3 regions of the Arthrobacter sp. JUb119 genome follow, and region 2 is predicted to be linked to each of the others. Evidence: predicted binding sites of a transcription regulator. Region 2 holds the regulator's gene; each other region holds the start of a gene.
The links. The regulator LexA, encoded in region 2, represses DNA repair genes until DNA is damaged. The targets are predictions, from matches to a motif close to TCGAACANNTGTTCGA.

Region 1: a site for LexA is predicted at 2,253-2,268, ahead of ruvA (Holliday junction branch migration protein RuvA). Genes of this name have one in related genera too.
Region 3: a site for LexA is predicted at 3,069-3,084, ahead of uvrA (excinuclease ABC subunit UvrA). Genes of this name have one in related genera too.

Annotation. Positions count from the first base shown of each region.
Region 1 is NZ_JANUFE010000001.1:770,715-775,407, forward strand. It holds gene M2368_RS03685 (aldo/keto reductase) at 1-33, opposite strand, end outside; gene pdxT (pyridoxal 5'-phosphate synthase glutaminase subunit PdxT) at 193-804, shown strand; gene M2368_RS03695 (YebC/PmpR family DNA-binding transcriptional regulator) at 808-1,566, shown strand; gene ruvC (crossover junction endodeoxyribonuclease RuvC) at 1,570-2,169, shown strand; gene ruvA (Holliday junction branch migration protein RuvA) at 2,278-2,895, shown strand; gene ruvB (Holliday junction branch migration DNA helicase RuvB) at 2,922-3,971, shown strand; gene yajC (preprotein translocase subunit YajC) at 4,159-4,569, shown strand; gene secD (protein translocase subunit SecD) at 4,630-4,693, shown strand, end outside.
Region 2 is NZ_JANUFE010000002.1:589,767-594,459, forward strand. It holds gene M2368_RS08775 (glycoside hydrolase family 76 protein) at 1-1,077, shown strand, start outside; gene lexA (transcriptional repressor LexA) at 1,134-1,853, opposite strand; gene M2368_RS08785 (LysM peptidoglycan-binding domain-containing protein) at 2,112-2,465, shown strand; gene M2368_RS08790 (histidinol-phosphate transaminase) at 2,547-3,653, shown strand; gene hisB (imidazoleglycerol-phosphate dehydratase HisB) at 3,676-4,296, shown strand; gene hisH (imidazole glycerol phosphate synthase subunit HisH) at 4,297-4,693, shown strand, end outside.
Region 3 is NZ_JANUFE010000001.1:575,707-580,399, forward strand. It holds gene M2368_RS02775 (ketopantoate reductase family protein) at 1-747, opposite strand, end outside; gene M2368_RS02780 (nuclear transport factor 2 family protein) at 1,010-1,483, opposite strand; gene M2368_RS02785 (hypothetical protein) at 2,148-2,450, opposite strand; gene uvrA (excinuclease ABC subunit UvrA) at 3,110-4,693, shown strand, end outside.

The DNA of each region.
Region 1 (4,693 bases), on a different contig from region 2:
GGCAAGTTCGAGGGAAGAAATATCAGCAATCATGTCCTTGAACCTACCAAGTTCCACCACTTGCCGGGAGGCGGCGTCGAAGAATCCGCGACACACCGGGAAACAAAACAGGCGCACGGCGTCTCTGGGTTTAACGTTATTTCGGCGCATTTTTCGTGCTGCCAACCACTGAACACCATGAAGGTTAGAACCATGCCGAAAATAGGCGTCCTCGCTCTGCAAGGGGATTTCCGCGAACATCTGGCCTCTTTGGAACGGCTCGGGCAGCGCACGCACATGGTGCGCACCGTCGTCGATTTGGAGCAGGTTGACGCGCTGGTGATTCCCGGCGGCGAGTCCTCGGTGATTGACCGGCTGTCCCGCAACTACGGGCTAGCTGGTCCCATCAAGGAGCGCATCGCAGCAGGCATGCCAGCCTACGGCTCCTGCGCCGGAATGATCATGCTGGCCGATCGCATCGAGAACCCTGCAATCTCGCGAGATGGCGCGGTACAGCAAAGCTTCGGCGGCATCGACATGACGGTCAAGCGCAACGCGTTCGGGCGCCAGATCGACTCATTCGAGCACCAGCTGGACTTCAACGGGCAAAATCTCGAAGCGGTGTTCATCCGCGCACCGGAAGCCGTGCAAATTGGCCCGGACGTGCAAGTGATCAGCACCGTTCAAGCGGGGACGGATCACGAACAGGGTAGAATTGTTGCAGTACGCCAGGGAAAATTGTTGGCAACCAGCTTTCACCCGGAAGTCACCGGCAGCACCGCTATCCACCAATTTTTCATCAATCTCACGCGAGGAGACGCTTAAAGCATGTCAGGCCACTCCAAATGGGCAACTACCAAGCACAAGAAGGCCGCGATCGACGCCAAGCGCGCCAAGGCCTTCGCAAAATTCATCAAGGGCATTGAAGTTGCCGCCCGTGCCGGCGGCGCCGACATGGCCGGCAACCCGGCACTGGAACTTGCTGTCAGCAAGGCCAAGAAGAACTCCGTGCCGATCAACAACATCGACCGCGCCGTCAAGCGCGGCGCAGGCCTGACCGGCGAGGTCGTCGACTACACCGAGATCATCTATGAAGCACGCGGCCCGCAGGGCTCGGCCCTGCTGATCGAGTGCCTGACCGACAACAAGAACCGTGCAGCCTCCGAGGTGCGCGTGGGCATCACCCGCAACGGCGGCACCATCGCCGACCCGGGTTCGGTCGCCTACCTGTTCAACCGCCAGGGCGTTGTCCGCCTGCCCAAGGGCGAGCTGACCGAAGACGACCTGCTGATGGTCGTGCTGGACGCCGGTGCCGACGAGATCATGGACGAGGACGAGAACTTCGCCATCGTCTGCGACCCTTCGGACCTGCGCGCTGTGGCCGCTGCGCTGGATGAAGCGGACATCGCCTACGAGTCCGACGAAATGGAATTCATTCCATCGATGAAGGTCGACCTGGACGTTGAAGGAGCTCGCAAGTTCCTCAAGCTCTACGACGCGCTGGAAGAACTGGATGATGTCCAGGGCATCTACACCAACGCTGATCTGTCCGACGAGGTTCGCGCCGCGCTGGACGAAGAGCAGTAAGGCTTGGCCTTACGTGTTGTTGGCGTCGATCCCGGCCTGACCCGTTGCGGTCTTGCCGTGGTCGACGTCGCCGCAAACAGGCAAGTTTCGCTGGTCGACGTCACCGTCGCCGGCACCCCTCCGGGCACTCCGCTCGATGCCCGGCTCTTGAAGATCGCCAACGCCATCGACGAATGGCTGGATCTGCATCAGCCCGATGTGCTCGCCTTGGAACGCGTGTTCGCATCGGCGAACGTCTCCACGGTCATCGGCACCGCGCAGGTCACCGGCGTTGTCATCACCGCGGCAGCGCGACGCGGAATACCCGTGGCCCTGCACACGCCGACCGAGGTCAAGGCGGCGGTTACCGGTTCGGGACAGGCCACCAAGGCGGCGATCGGCAAGATGGTTGCCAAGATCTGCCGGCTCGATGAACCGCCTAAGCCTGCCGACGCCGCTGATGCGGTGGCCTTGGCGATTACCCACGGCTGGCGCGGTGCGGCCACCGGCTCGAATGCCTCGGCCTCCGCGGCTAATGCCGGTGGTTCGTCGCAGCTGACCGGTGCGCAGCAGGCGTGGATTGCCGCTGAGGCGTCGGCCAAGCGCCGTGCAGTGCGCCGCTAGCCGGCCAGCACGGCAGCGGCCTCGACCCACCGGGGAACGCGGCGGATCGATATTCGTAGGTATCTTCGATAAACTGGGTTCGATCGAACATATATCCCAAGGAGTGGCATGATCAGCTCATTGACCGGCACCGTGCAGGCGGTAGCCCTGAATACCGCGGTAATTGACGTTAACGGCTTCGGGATGCTGGTCAATGCCACCCCCGGGACGCTGTCCACCCTGCAGGCAGGACGCGAGGCTACGGTATTCACCTCCATGGTGGTCCGCGAGGATTCGATGACCCTCTTCGGCTTCGCCACCGCTGAGGAACGCGATGTCTTCGAGGTCCTGGTTTCCGTATCGGGCATCGGACCGCGCACCGGCTTGGCCATCTTGGCGGTGCACTCTCCGGAGGAAGTCCGCATCGCGGCGAACACCAAGGACACCGCCGCTTTCACCAAGGTATCGGGCATTGGCCCCAAGGGCGCGAGCCGCATCGTGCTGGAACTGAACGGCAAGCTGATCCCGACTGGCGCGCCAGTGGCTCCGGTTTCCGGCGGCGGCAACGCGAGCGTCTGGGAACCGCAGGTGATCGAGGCGCTGACCGGCCTGGGCTGGAGCGAAAAGGATGCAACCAGCACCCTGAAATCGCTGTCCAAGGCTGATCCAGATGTCGTTGCCACCGGCAACGTCGCAGAAATCTTGCGTGCTGCACTGCGCAGCATGTCCAGCGGAACCCGCGCCTAAGCGGTCTGCGAGAGGATCAACTGATCATGAATGACTCCACCGGGCTCACGAACGCCGGCAGCGAACCCGAGGAACGGGTAATCGAAGCGGCCCTGCGCCCGCGGAACCTCGACGACTTCGTGGGCCAGTCCCGAGTGCGCCAGCAGCTCTCGCTGGTACTTGAAGCAGCGAAAATCCGCGAACGCACCGCGGACCACGTTCTGCTTTCTGGCCCGCCGGGCCTGGGCAAGACCACCTTGTCGATGATTATCGCCGCCGAGATGAACGCGCCATTGCGCATTTCCTCCGGCCCAGCGATCCAGCACGCCGGTGACTTGGCCGCGATCCTCTCCTCGCTGACCGAAGGCGAGGTGCTGTTCCTCGATGAAATCCACCGCATGTCCCGGCCGGCCGAGGAAATGCTCTACATGGCCATGGAAGACTTCCGCGTAGATATCATCGTCGGAAAGGGCGCCGGCGCCACGGCCATTCCACTGGAGCTTCCGCCCTTCACTCTCGTTGGCGCAACCACGCGCGCCGGACTATTGCCCGGCCCGTTGCGTGACCGCTTCGGCTTCACTGGCCATCTGGAGTTCTACGCGGTCAAGGAGCTTGAACTGGTTTTGCGCCGTTCGGCCATGATGCTTGATCTGAGCGTCACTTCGGCCGCGTTCACCGAGATCGCCGGACGCTCCCGCGGTACGCCCCGTATCGCCAACCGCCTGCTGCGCCGCGTGCGTGACTGGGCGCTGGTGCATAAGCTCGAAGAGATCGATGCCCAAGCGGCCGAGGCCGCCTTGGACATGTACGAGGTCGATGCACGTGGCCTTGATCGCCTGGACCGGGGTGTGCTCGAAGCCTTGTGCACCAAATTCGGCGGGGGACCGGTGGGGCTATCGACCCTGGCCATCGCCGTGGGTGAAGAAACCGAAACCGTCGAAACTGTCGCAGAGCCATACCTGGTGCGTGAAGGGCTGATGGGCCGGACCCCGCGCGGTCGTATTGCCATGCCCGGAGCCTGGGCGCATTTGGGCTTGGCGATGCCAAAGGATGCCATCTTCGCCAGTGCGCAAAGCTATGAAAACGATGAGGATTAGGCAAGCATTACTTCACTGCCCGCGTAAATGGTCTGCCGGTTCACCGTGACGCATTAGACTAAAGACGCCCGACCTATGCCCGTTTCGGGGCGAGGTGGGGCGTCTTTGCTGTATTACGCCAGAAATAGCCGCAACAGCATCCCAGAACTTCAGATCAAATCGCAACAATTCGTTAGCAGGTAAATACGTGAATCCCCTCGTAATCGCTCAGGCCGCTGGTGGCGGCTTCAACCCTTCGCTGATCCTGATGGTCGCGCTGTTCGCAGTGCTGATCTTCATGATGTTCCGTGGCCGCAAGAAGCAGTCCGCCCAGCAGGAGAAGCTGAAGAACAACACCGTGCCAGGCGCCAAGGTGATGACCAACTCGGGTATCTTCGGCACCGTCGTCGGCGTTGACGCAGAGGATCGCGTCCAGGTCGAGGTCGCACCGGGCGTAGTGCTGAACCTGCACCGCCAGGCCATTGCCACCTTCCTGGACAAGGATGCAGCAACCCCGGCCGTGGCCGACGGCGCTGCAGAATCCACCAGCACCACCGAAACCCCGGAAGAGTCCCTGCGTCGCCTGAACGATGAGGGCAAGGACGAGCGCAACGCCTAAGTCCCGGGCAGCATAGCGGTGGCCTGAAGGCTAAGCCACCCAAACCAGAAAGCACAATAGATGTCATCAATCAGACCTGTTAAGCAGGCGCGCAAAGCGTTGCTATGGTTGCTGATCGTCTTCA
Region 2 (4,693 bases):
AAGCTCGAATCGGAAGGCACCATGGAGTCCATGCAGGAATTGGCGCACCAAGCCGCGATCGACACCCACCAGCGGTTCGGGCATCGCCTCATGGGGTTGCCCGGAACGTGGATTGGACAGAGCTACAGCAAAGCGCATCGGTTGCGCGACGGAAGCATGCTCAGCAATCTCAATGGTTTCGCGCACCCGCTTGCGGAGTGGAACTATTGGTGGCAGGCGCACTATCTGGATGCCATCATCGATGAGGGCCGATCGTACTGGGACGAAGGCAACGAACACCGGGCGCGCGAAGCGCTTGCCCGGGCCAACGGCCTATTGCGCGGCATTCGAATTCGAAACTTCGGGATCTTGCCCAACTACTTCTTCGACGACATGGCTTGGCTTGCCCTGGCCAGCGGCCGCCTGTCAGAGTTCACGCAGCTGGTGACGGGACACAGGAGCCGTCCTGCCGAGGCGGCAGTTCGGACGCTGGGACGGCAGCTCCATGCCGGCATGGATGGGGTGCTGGACGGCGGCCTGTACTGGTCCAGAAAGCGGGATTTCAAGAACACGCCAGCCAACGCGCCGGCGGCACTGTTCTTTGCCCGTACCGGGGAGAAAGAGACCGCGCGAGAGCTTCTCCAGTGGCTGGAAAAGAATCTGTTCAGCGTGGAGCGAGGACTGTATCTGGACGGACTTCGGTTGACCACGCAGGGACACGCCGTGGAACCAGCGGTCTACACCTATAACCAGGGCCTGGTGCTCGGGGCATTGCTTGAGCTTGGCGAGCCTGCTGATCTGGCTCACGCTAAAGTACTGATCGATGCCACCACGAAATCGCTGTCAACTGCTGCCGGGGTCCTCTCGTTCAACAGCGGGGGAGACGGCAACCTGTTCGCGGGGATACTCTGCCGATATCTGGCCCTCGCCGGTAATGATGTCCGCATAGAAGCCCGGAGCCGGGAGCAGGCCAGGAGGCTGGTCATGGCAACGGCGCGCCATCTGGCTGACCAGGAACCACGCCGGCTTTCGGCGGCAATCCAACGCTGGATGATCTTCTCGGCGGCCGCTCAATTCGAGTTGAACGCCGGCCAATAGCGGGTTAAACGAGAATTGCGCTGGTGCCAAGCACCAGCGCAATGACCGTACGTATTCTAGAGCGAGCGCATCACCGAGACGACGCGTCCCATGATCGTTGCGGCATCACCCAAAATTGGTTCGTAGCGCGAGTTCTGCGGAAGCAGCCAGGTATGCCCGTCACGCTGCCGGAAAGTCTTTACCGTGGCTTCTTCATCGAGCAGGGCAGCTACGATGTCGCCGTTGTCCGCCGTCTGCTGGCGGCGGACAACTACCCAGTCGCCATCGCAAATCGCAGCGTCAACCATTGAATCGCCGGAAACCTTGAGCATGAACAGTTCGCCGTGGCCTACGAGCTGACGAGGCAACGAGAAAACATCTTCGACGGACTGTTCGGCAAGGATCGGACCGCCGGCAGCGATACGGCCAACCAGGGGAACCATGGTGGTGTCAGCGGAAGTGCTCAATTCAATGATCTTGGCGTCTTCGCTGGCATCTGGCTCGACCGGCTTCGAAACTTCGGCCTTCTCGGCGTCTTCGGCCAGCTGCAGAGGCAGCAGGATTTCCATTGCGCGCGGACGGCGTGGATCTCGACGGATATAGCCGAGCTTTTCCAGCTGGCTCAGCTGGTGGGTGACGCTCGAAAGGCTCTTGAGCCCTACTGCGTCACCAATCTCACGCATCGATGGTGGATAACCGTTCTTGCCGATTGACCGCTGGATCGTCTCCAGGATCTTCTTTTGGCGAATCGTCAGCGAACGTGCATTCGATCGGGGAGTGCGTTGTGAAGCTGACATGAGATTTTGCCTTCCCTAGCAATCATTCGAAAGTTCGTAAGTCCAAACTGTCGGCGCTAGATGGTGAGATGTTTTCATTGCTCGTCTACTTCGAAATCTTAGTAGATAAGCGAGCTTCTTTCAAAGATTTGTTCGAAAACTTCTGGACAAGTTCCGCAAACCTCTGTTAGAACAGATATACGAGGTTCGAACAAGTTTTCGAATCTACGCTTTCGAATACAAATTCGCATCACTTGAATTTCTTGAGGAGACAAAGTCATGGCAACCGTCGCACTTGACTCAAATCAGACCCAGGCACCACTGAAGATCCGCATCAACCGTCGCGGATGGGCCGTGCTTGTGGGTATGCCCATTTTCGCACTCACCATCGCCGCAGCTTTCTTCATCTCCATGTTTGCCTCTGACGCGCATGCCGCAGCCGATACTCCTGTTGGAGTCGGAACCGTTGATGTCACCGTTATTCCAGGGGATACGCTGTGGAGCCTGGCCCGGGATTACGCCACCGGTTACGACGTGACCTCGGCAGTGGGCCACATCGCCGAACTCAATGCCCTGACCGGCAGCGAAATCCAGGTTGGCGAAACCTTGTCGATTCCGGTCCTTGCCGGCTAGCTTCCCCAGCCTGCTTCGAGTTTGTTACCTGTGGCCGTAGCGGATTCACCGGCAGGCGCGCTGCGCACGTAGACTTGATGCGTGAATGACCGCAGTGAACTTTTGAGTCAGCTGCCCTTGCGTGAGAATCTCCGCGGGCTATCCCCTTATGGCGCACCACAAATTGACGTGCCCATCCAGCTGAACGTCAACGAGAACACCCATCCGTTGCCACCGACAGTCGTCGATGCCATTGCACAAGAGGTGGCCAAGGCGGCGGCAATGTTGAACCGGTATCCGGACCGCGAGTTCACCGAGCTTCGCGAACTCCTAGCCGATTACCTCGGCCACTCGCTCACCAAGGACAATATCTGGGCCGCTAACGGTTCCAATGAAATCCTGCAGCAAATCCTGCAAGCCTTTGGCGGCCCCGGCCGTGCCGTGATGAGCTTCGGCCCAACCTACTCCATGTACCCGCTGCTTGCCAGTGGTACTGACACGAAATATATCGCCGGTGAACGCGCCGCAGATTTCACGTTGTCCGCCGATTCCGCAGCCGCACAGGTTCGCGAGCACAAGCCGAACATCGTTTTCCTCTGCTCTCCGAATAACCCCACCGGCACGGCCCTTGGCCTGGACGTCATCACCGCGGTATATGAAGCCATGAGCGAGCATAACGGCATGGTGATCGTGGATGAGGCGTACGCCGAGTTCTCCTTGGCCAGCACCACCTCGGCGCTGAGCCTGCTCGAAGGCCGCCAGCGGCTGATTGTCTCGCGCACCATGTCCAAGGCTTTCGGCCTGGCCGGTGCGCGCGTAGGCTACCTGGCCGCTGCGCCAGAAGTCACCGATGCCATCCGCTTGGTGCGACTGCCGTACCACCTGTCGGCAGTGACCCAGGCAACCGCCATCGCGGCCTTGAAGAACATCGAGTTGCTGTTGGCCCAGGTCGAGGACATCAAGTCCCAGCGGGACCGCATCGTCGCGCGCCTGAAGGAACTTGGCCTCAAGCCATCGGTCTCCGACTCCAACTTCGTCTTCTTCGGTGGCGTCGAAGACCCCCACAAGATTTGGGAAGGCCTGTTGGAAGCCGGCATCATCATCCGCGACAATGGAATCCCGGGAACCTTGCGTGTTACGGCAGGAACCGAATCGGAAACCACAGCCTTCTTGGAACGACTTGCCGAACTGCTCGGCTCGCAGAAGTAATCAAAGACAAGCGAAGGAAGACATGTCTGCCGAATTGATTGGCGCACGTCGCGCCCGCATGGAACGCGTGACCAGCGAATCGTCCGTATTCGTTGAACTGGACCTCGATGGCACCGGTGTCTCTGAGATCAGCACCTCGGTGCCGTTCTACGACCACATGCTGACTGCGCTATCCAAGCATTCGCTCATCGATCTCACCGTGCGTGCAACCGGCGATACCCACATCGACGTTCACCACACCGTCGAGGACACCGCGATCACCATTGGCGAAGTACTGCGCGTGGCACTGGGCAACAAGGCCGGCATCCGCCGCTTCGGCACCTCCTACGCTCCACTGGACGAAGCCCTGTCCCGTTCGGTAGTCGATGTGTCGGGCCGGCCATACCTCGTGCACTCCGGCGAGCCTGCGGGCCAGGAATACCACCTGATCGGTGGTCACTTCACCGGTTCGATGACCCGTCACGTCTTCGAAGCCATCACTTTCCACGCACAGATCTGTGCTCACATCGAGGTGCTCTCGGGTCGCGACCCGCACCACATCGTTGAAGCGCAGTTCAAGTCCTTCGCGCGCGCATTGCGCGAAGCGGTAGAGCGCGATGAGCGCATGGGCGACAAGATCCCATCCACGAAGGGTGCACTGTAAGTGGAAAAGAAAACAGTAGTTGTCCTGGATTATGGGTCCGGCAACGTCCGCTCCGCTGTGCGCGCTTTGGAAGCCGCCGGTGCCGAAGTGGAACTGACCGCAGATCCGAAGAAGATCGTGGCCGCCGACGGCCTGGTAGTCCCCGGTGTTGGCGCCTACGCCTCGGTCATGGAGCAGCTGGCCAAAACCGGTTCCCTGCGTTGGATCGGTCGCCGCATTGCCGGGGGCCTGCCGGTTTTGGGTATCTGCGTGGGACACCAGGTCTTCTTTGAAGAAGGCGTGGAACACGGTGTGAAAACCGAAGGCATTGGCGAATGGCCGGGCAAGGTTGAACGCCTGCAGTCAGATGTCATCCCGCACATGGGCTGGAACACGGTACGCCCGCCGGAGGGATCCA
Region 3 (4,693 bases), on a different contig from region 2:
GAATTGTGCCATCATCCGGGCCACGTCCGTTTCGCCCAGCTTCGCCCCGGCATGGCCGGCGAGCGTTGCAACCTCTCGCATGGCGTCTTCGACCAGGGCGCGGGTTTGCGGGTTGGTGCGGGTACGGCCAACCGGTTCGCGGCATAGTGCGCCGACCCCGCCGTAGGAGGTGATGAGCATGAATTTTCGCCACATGTCGGTGATGATGTCGGCCGAGACTTTTGTTGCGACTCCTGCTGCGTCCAGGGCCTTGGCTAGTTGCGTGGTACGGGGCGTGGTTGTTCCGTCGAGTTCGCCCAGGGTGATGGCCGGTTGCCCGCCAACGTGATGGACGGTGCCGGGTTGCTGGAGGTAGGAGATGATCATGGCGACCCCGCCTAGTGCGTGGCCCGGGCCGACCGCTTCGGTGATGCGTTCGGTGGCCGTGACGCCGTTTTGCAGCGGCAGGACAGCGGTGTTCGGCCCGATCAAGGCGTGTGCCCCGCTCATGGCTGCGGAGACTTGTCCGGCTTTGCAGGCCAGGATGACCGCGTCGCACGGGCCGATGGATTCTGCCGTGGTGCTGACACTGGCCAGTGGGGTAGTGAAGCCGGGACTCCCGTCCCCTGTGGTGACGGTGATCCCGTGGTCGGTGATGGGTGCGATGTGTCGTTCGGTGGCTAGCAGGTGTACTTCGGATCCGCTTTTGGCCAGTGCGGCGGCGAAGTATGCGCCGACGCCGCCGGCGCCGATGACTCCGATTTTCACAGTATTGCTCCTAATTGGTCGGGTTGGGGATGCTGTCCGGTGTCTTGGTCCTGGTGGCGCATGGCCTGGCCGGCCGGCACCAGATGTTGCACCCCAATGCGGACGGTAGCATCTTCATTCCCCTATTTGACGAGTCGTCCACCAATGGCTGGGAAATGGTAATATCCGGTCAGCACCCGTCTTTTAATGCATATAGGGAACGGCTACCGGGGCAGGGTGGGCCGAACGGGTCACCCTCGATGGCAGGTCGTCGAACGGGGTCTCAGATGCTGAGTGGAGAGCCTGGTCGCAGGTGGTACCCGTCTTTGACGTGTGAGTAGTCTCGTGCTGTTGTTACTAAGCCGGAATCGTCGAATGAAAGTACTGTGCACCCCGAAACCGTCATTGGTTTGTCCTGGATAAACATGACGACCCAGTACTCGACGGAGGCTGAACTTCCATCCACAAGTGGTTCACTGAACCATGTCTCTGCCGGTTTGGTTTCCTCCGCGAAGCATTCCTCCAGATAAGCGCGCAGGGCGCTAGGCCCGTGCAATGGCCTAAACATCGAGGCCCAGTGGTAACCGTCCTCAGCCTGCAGTTCGACAATTGCGTCTGCGTCCTTAAGCGGCCATGCCTTGGCCCATGTCCTCGCCCAGCGTTGTGAAGCTTCGATAGTTTGCATGTTAGTTTCCTCGTGACTTAGATGAGTGGTGGCCGCTGGTTTGTTCGAGAGGATGAGCAGCCCAGTTCCCATAAGACAGGCAGTCGTTTGCAATGATACTTTCGGCCGAGCGGATTTACAGCGTAGGTTCTTCTAGCTTAGCCCCGTGCTGATTTACTCACGTTTCGCCGTAAACAGGTCCTCTAGCGGAGCGCCCGTAAGGGGAACCTCAGCTGGTGCGCTGTTTCCGACACTGATAGTCGAAAGTAACTTGAGCGACAGGATTTGCCAGTAGCGTCCTGGTGCATGCTTGTACATTGGTCCCATGCGAGCCATTGAAACAGTTCACGCAGAACCACGCGACTCGGATGATTCGCCCTGCTATCGAGTCAATTTTTGGGAACAACCTCCTCCTGAGTATGGCTGGAACTTAGATGCTTTTGTACTGGTTGAAGTGCAGGACAGATCAGAGGCACTCCGTTGGGTGGAGGAGCACGCGAATGGGCGGCCCTTCGGACTGTTCGCAGAAATAGGTTCCAAGCCCGAGAAACAGCTCGGTGCTCCGCGAAAAGCATCTCTTGTACGTTTACTCGGAAACAATCCCAATTCCGGCTAAACCTGCGAGGGTCATTAACAATTGGCGTTCGGATCGCAGCGCTAAATAACGTTACGCGCGCTCCCAGCAGAGGAATGCTTAGCGGCCATCCTAATGGCATGTAGCGCGTTTTGTTCTCCGTACTCGGCAGTCCGTGCCTGATTACTGACGGAAATAAGGGTCACTGGCAGAAGGCGAGCCCGCCTCGGTTGGTTCCCACCCGTGAAGCCGAGCAATGCCTATTCCGCCTTCAAAGATGTATTCAACCCAGATCACGGCATAGCGGCCGTGGCGGTTTGCTTCTGCCCATGAGAGGACATCGACGATGCTCTCTGCGTTTTCTATGCGGTACTCGGAGCAGGCACGGTCTTCGTCCCAGAAATCTACCCGATACATGGGATCTGGATTTTCCTGACTGACGTATCGAGGATCAACGAGAGTCGCCTTGATTTTTTCTGCACTCATGCTCACAACCTATCCCGTTCGAGGATAAGCAGGTAGGAATTCCCGACCTGTCTCGTAAGCTGGTCGCGTACAGGAACACACCACGTGCTGGCTTGAATTGCAGAAGTTTCATGGATTCACAGGAAAGCCGGACGTTCCGTATGCCCCGTCCGGTGTATTGACCGGTGAGGGGGCGTGAAACGGAACGATCTGGCGCTACGTCATGATGTTGCTAATGCGGATTTAGCAGATGGAGGCTGCCGGTTGGGCGAACTCCAACGTTAAGTGCGGCAGGCTGGCAGAGGTCGGTGGATCTCGACCGGTTAGGTGATCCGGCAGCCAGCGTATTCGACCATAAAGCCCATCGGTTCCAGTCCGGAACAGCAGGCTTCCCGGAGGTTCGGCATAAGCCGGCGTTGAGGCAGCACACCAGCGGGGAACGCGGAAGCCGGCCAAGTCCATCCCGTGAGCGCGGAGTTCCAAGGGCAACCGCAACCTCGAATGGGAGGACGAGGTCCCGCCCTTGTTCTCAGCGTGGCCCGTTCACCGGTCGCCTTTTCGGACGAATGAACGAGCACGCATAGCGCTCGCCGTGCGCCGGATCGGGGCTTTGGAGAATTAACTGTGAGTTGCGTCCATTCGTACACGTATTCGAAGTAGTTTTCGATTAGTATGGCCTCGTGGCTATTTCATCGCAGAGTAAAAGAACTGATCTGACTCGCCTGGTCGTCAAGGGTGCACGCGAGCATAACCTGAAAAACGTGGACATTGATCTCCCGCGTGACGCAATGATTGTCTTTACCGGCCTGTCCGGCTCGGGCAAGTCCTCCTTGGCCTTCGACACCATCTTTGCCGAAGGCCAGCGCCGCTACGTCGAATCGCTCTCTGCCTACGCCCGCATGTTCCTCGGCCAGGTGGACAAGCCCGATGTGGATTTCATCGAGGGACTGTCGCCAGCGGTGTCCATCGACCAGAAGTCGACCAGCCGCAACCCGCGTTCCACCGTGGGCACGATTACCGAAGTGTACGACTACATGCGTCTGTTGTGGGCACGCGTGGGCCGTCCGCATTGCCCGATCTGCCACGAACCGATCTCCAAGCAGACTCCGCAGCAGATCGTCGACCAGCTGATGGAGCTACCGGAGAAAACCCGCTTCCAGATCCTCGCCCCGGTAGTGCGCTCGCGCAAGGGTGAATTCGTCGACCTGTTCGCGGAGCTCGCTTCCAAGGGCTTCGCCCGTGCCCGCGTTGACGGCACCACCATCCAGCTGAACGATCCGCCGAAGCTGGCCAAGCAGGTCAAGCACACCATTGAGGTGGTCGTCGACCGCCTGGCCATCAAGGAAGATGCCCGCCAGCGCTTGACTGACTCCATCGAAACGGCCCTGGGCATCGCCGAAGGACGCGTGCTGGCCGACTTCGTGGACCTGGACGAGGATGATCCCCAGCGCGTGCGCGCGTTCTCCGAGAACCTGGCCTGCCCCAATGAGCATCCGCTGGCCATCGATGAGATCGAGCCGCGCACTTTCTCCTTCAACAACCCGTTCGGTGCTTGTTCGGCCTGTTCCGGCATCGGCACCAAGCTGGAAGTCGATGAGCACCTGATCGTTCCGGACGGCGAGGTCACCTTGGCCGAGGGCGCGATCGCCCCATGGTCGCTAGGCAAGGCCACCACCGAATACTGGAACCGCTTGATCGAAGGCCTGGGCCATGAGCTGGGCTTCACCATGGACACCCAGTGGCAGGAGCTGCCGGCTGCCGCCCGCGAAGCGATCCTGAATGGCAAGGACCACAAGGTGGTCGTGCAGTACAAGAACCGCTTCGGCCGCGAGCGCAAGTACTCCACCGGCTTCGAGGGCGTCATTTCCTACGTGCACCGCAAGCACCAGGAAACCGAATCGGATCACGCCCGCGACCGCTACGAGCAGTACATGCGCCAGATCCCGTGCCCTACCTGCGGCGGCGCGCGCCTGAATCCGGCGTCGCTCTCGGTCTTGGTGGGCGGGCGTTCCATCGCTGAAATTGCCGCCATGGACCTGCGCAGCGCCGCGGAATTCCTCTCCACGATCGTGCTCACCGCACGCGAGGCGCAGATCGCCGCGCAGGTGCTCAAGGAAATCGACGCGCGCATGAAGTTCCTGCTGGACGTCGGGCTGGAGTACCTGACCCTGGAACGCGCTGCCGGCACCCTGTCCGGCGGCGAGGCGCAGCGCATTCGCCTGGCTACGCAGATTGGTTCGGGCCTGGTCGGCGTGCTCTACGTT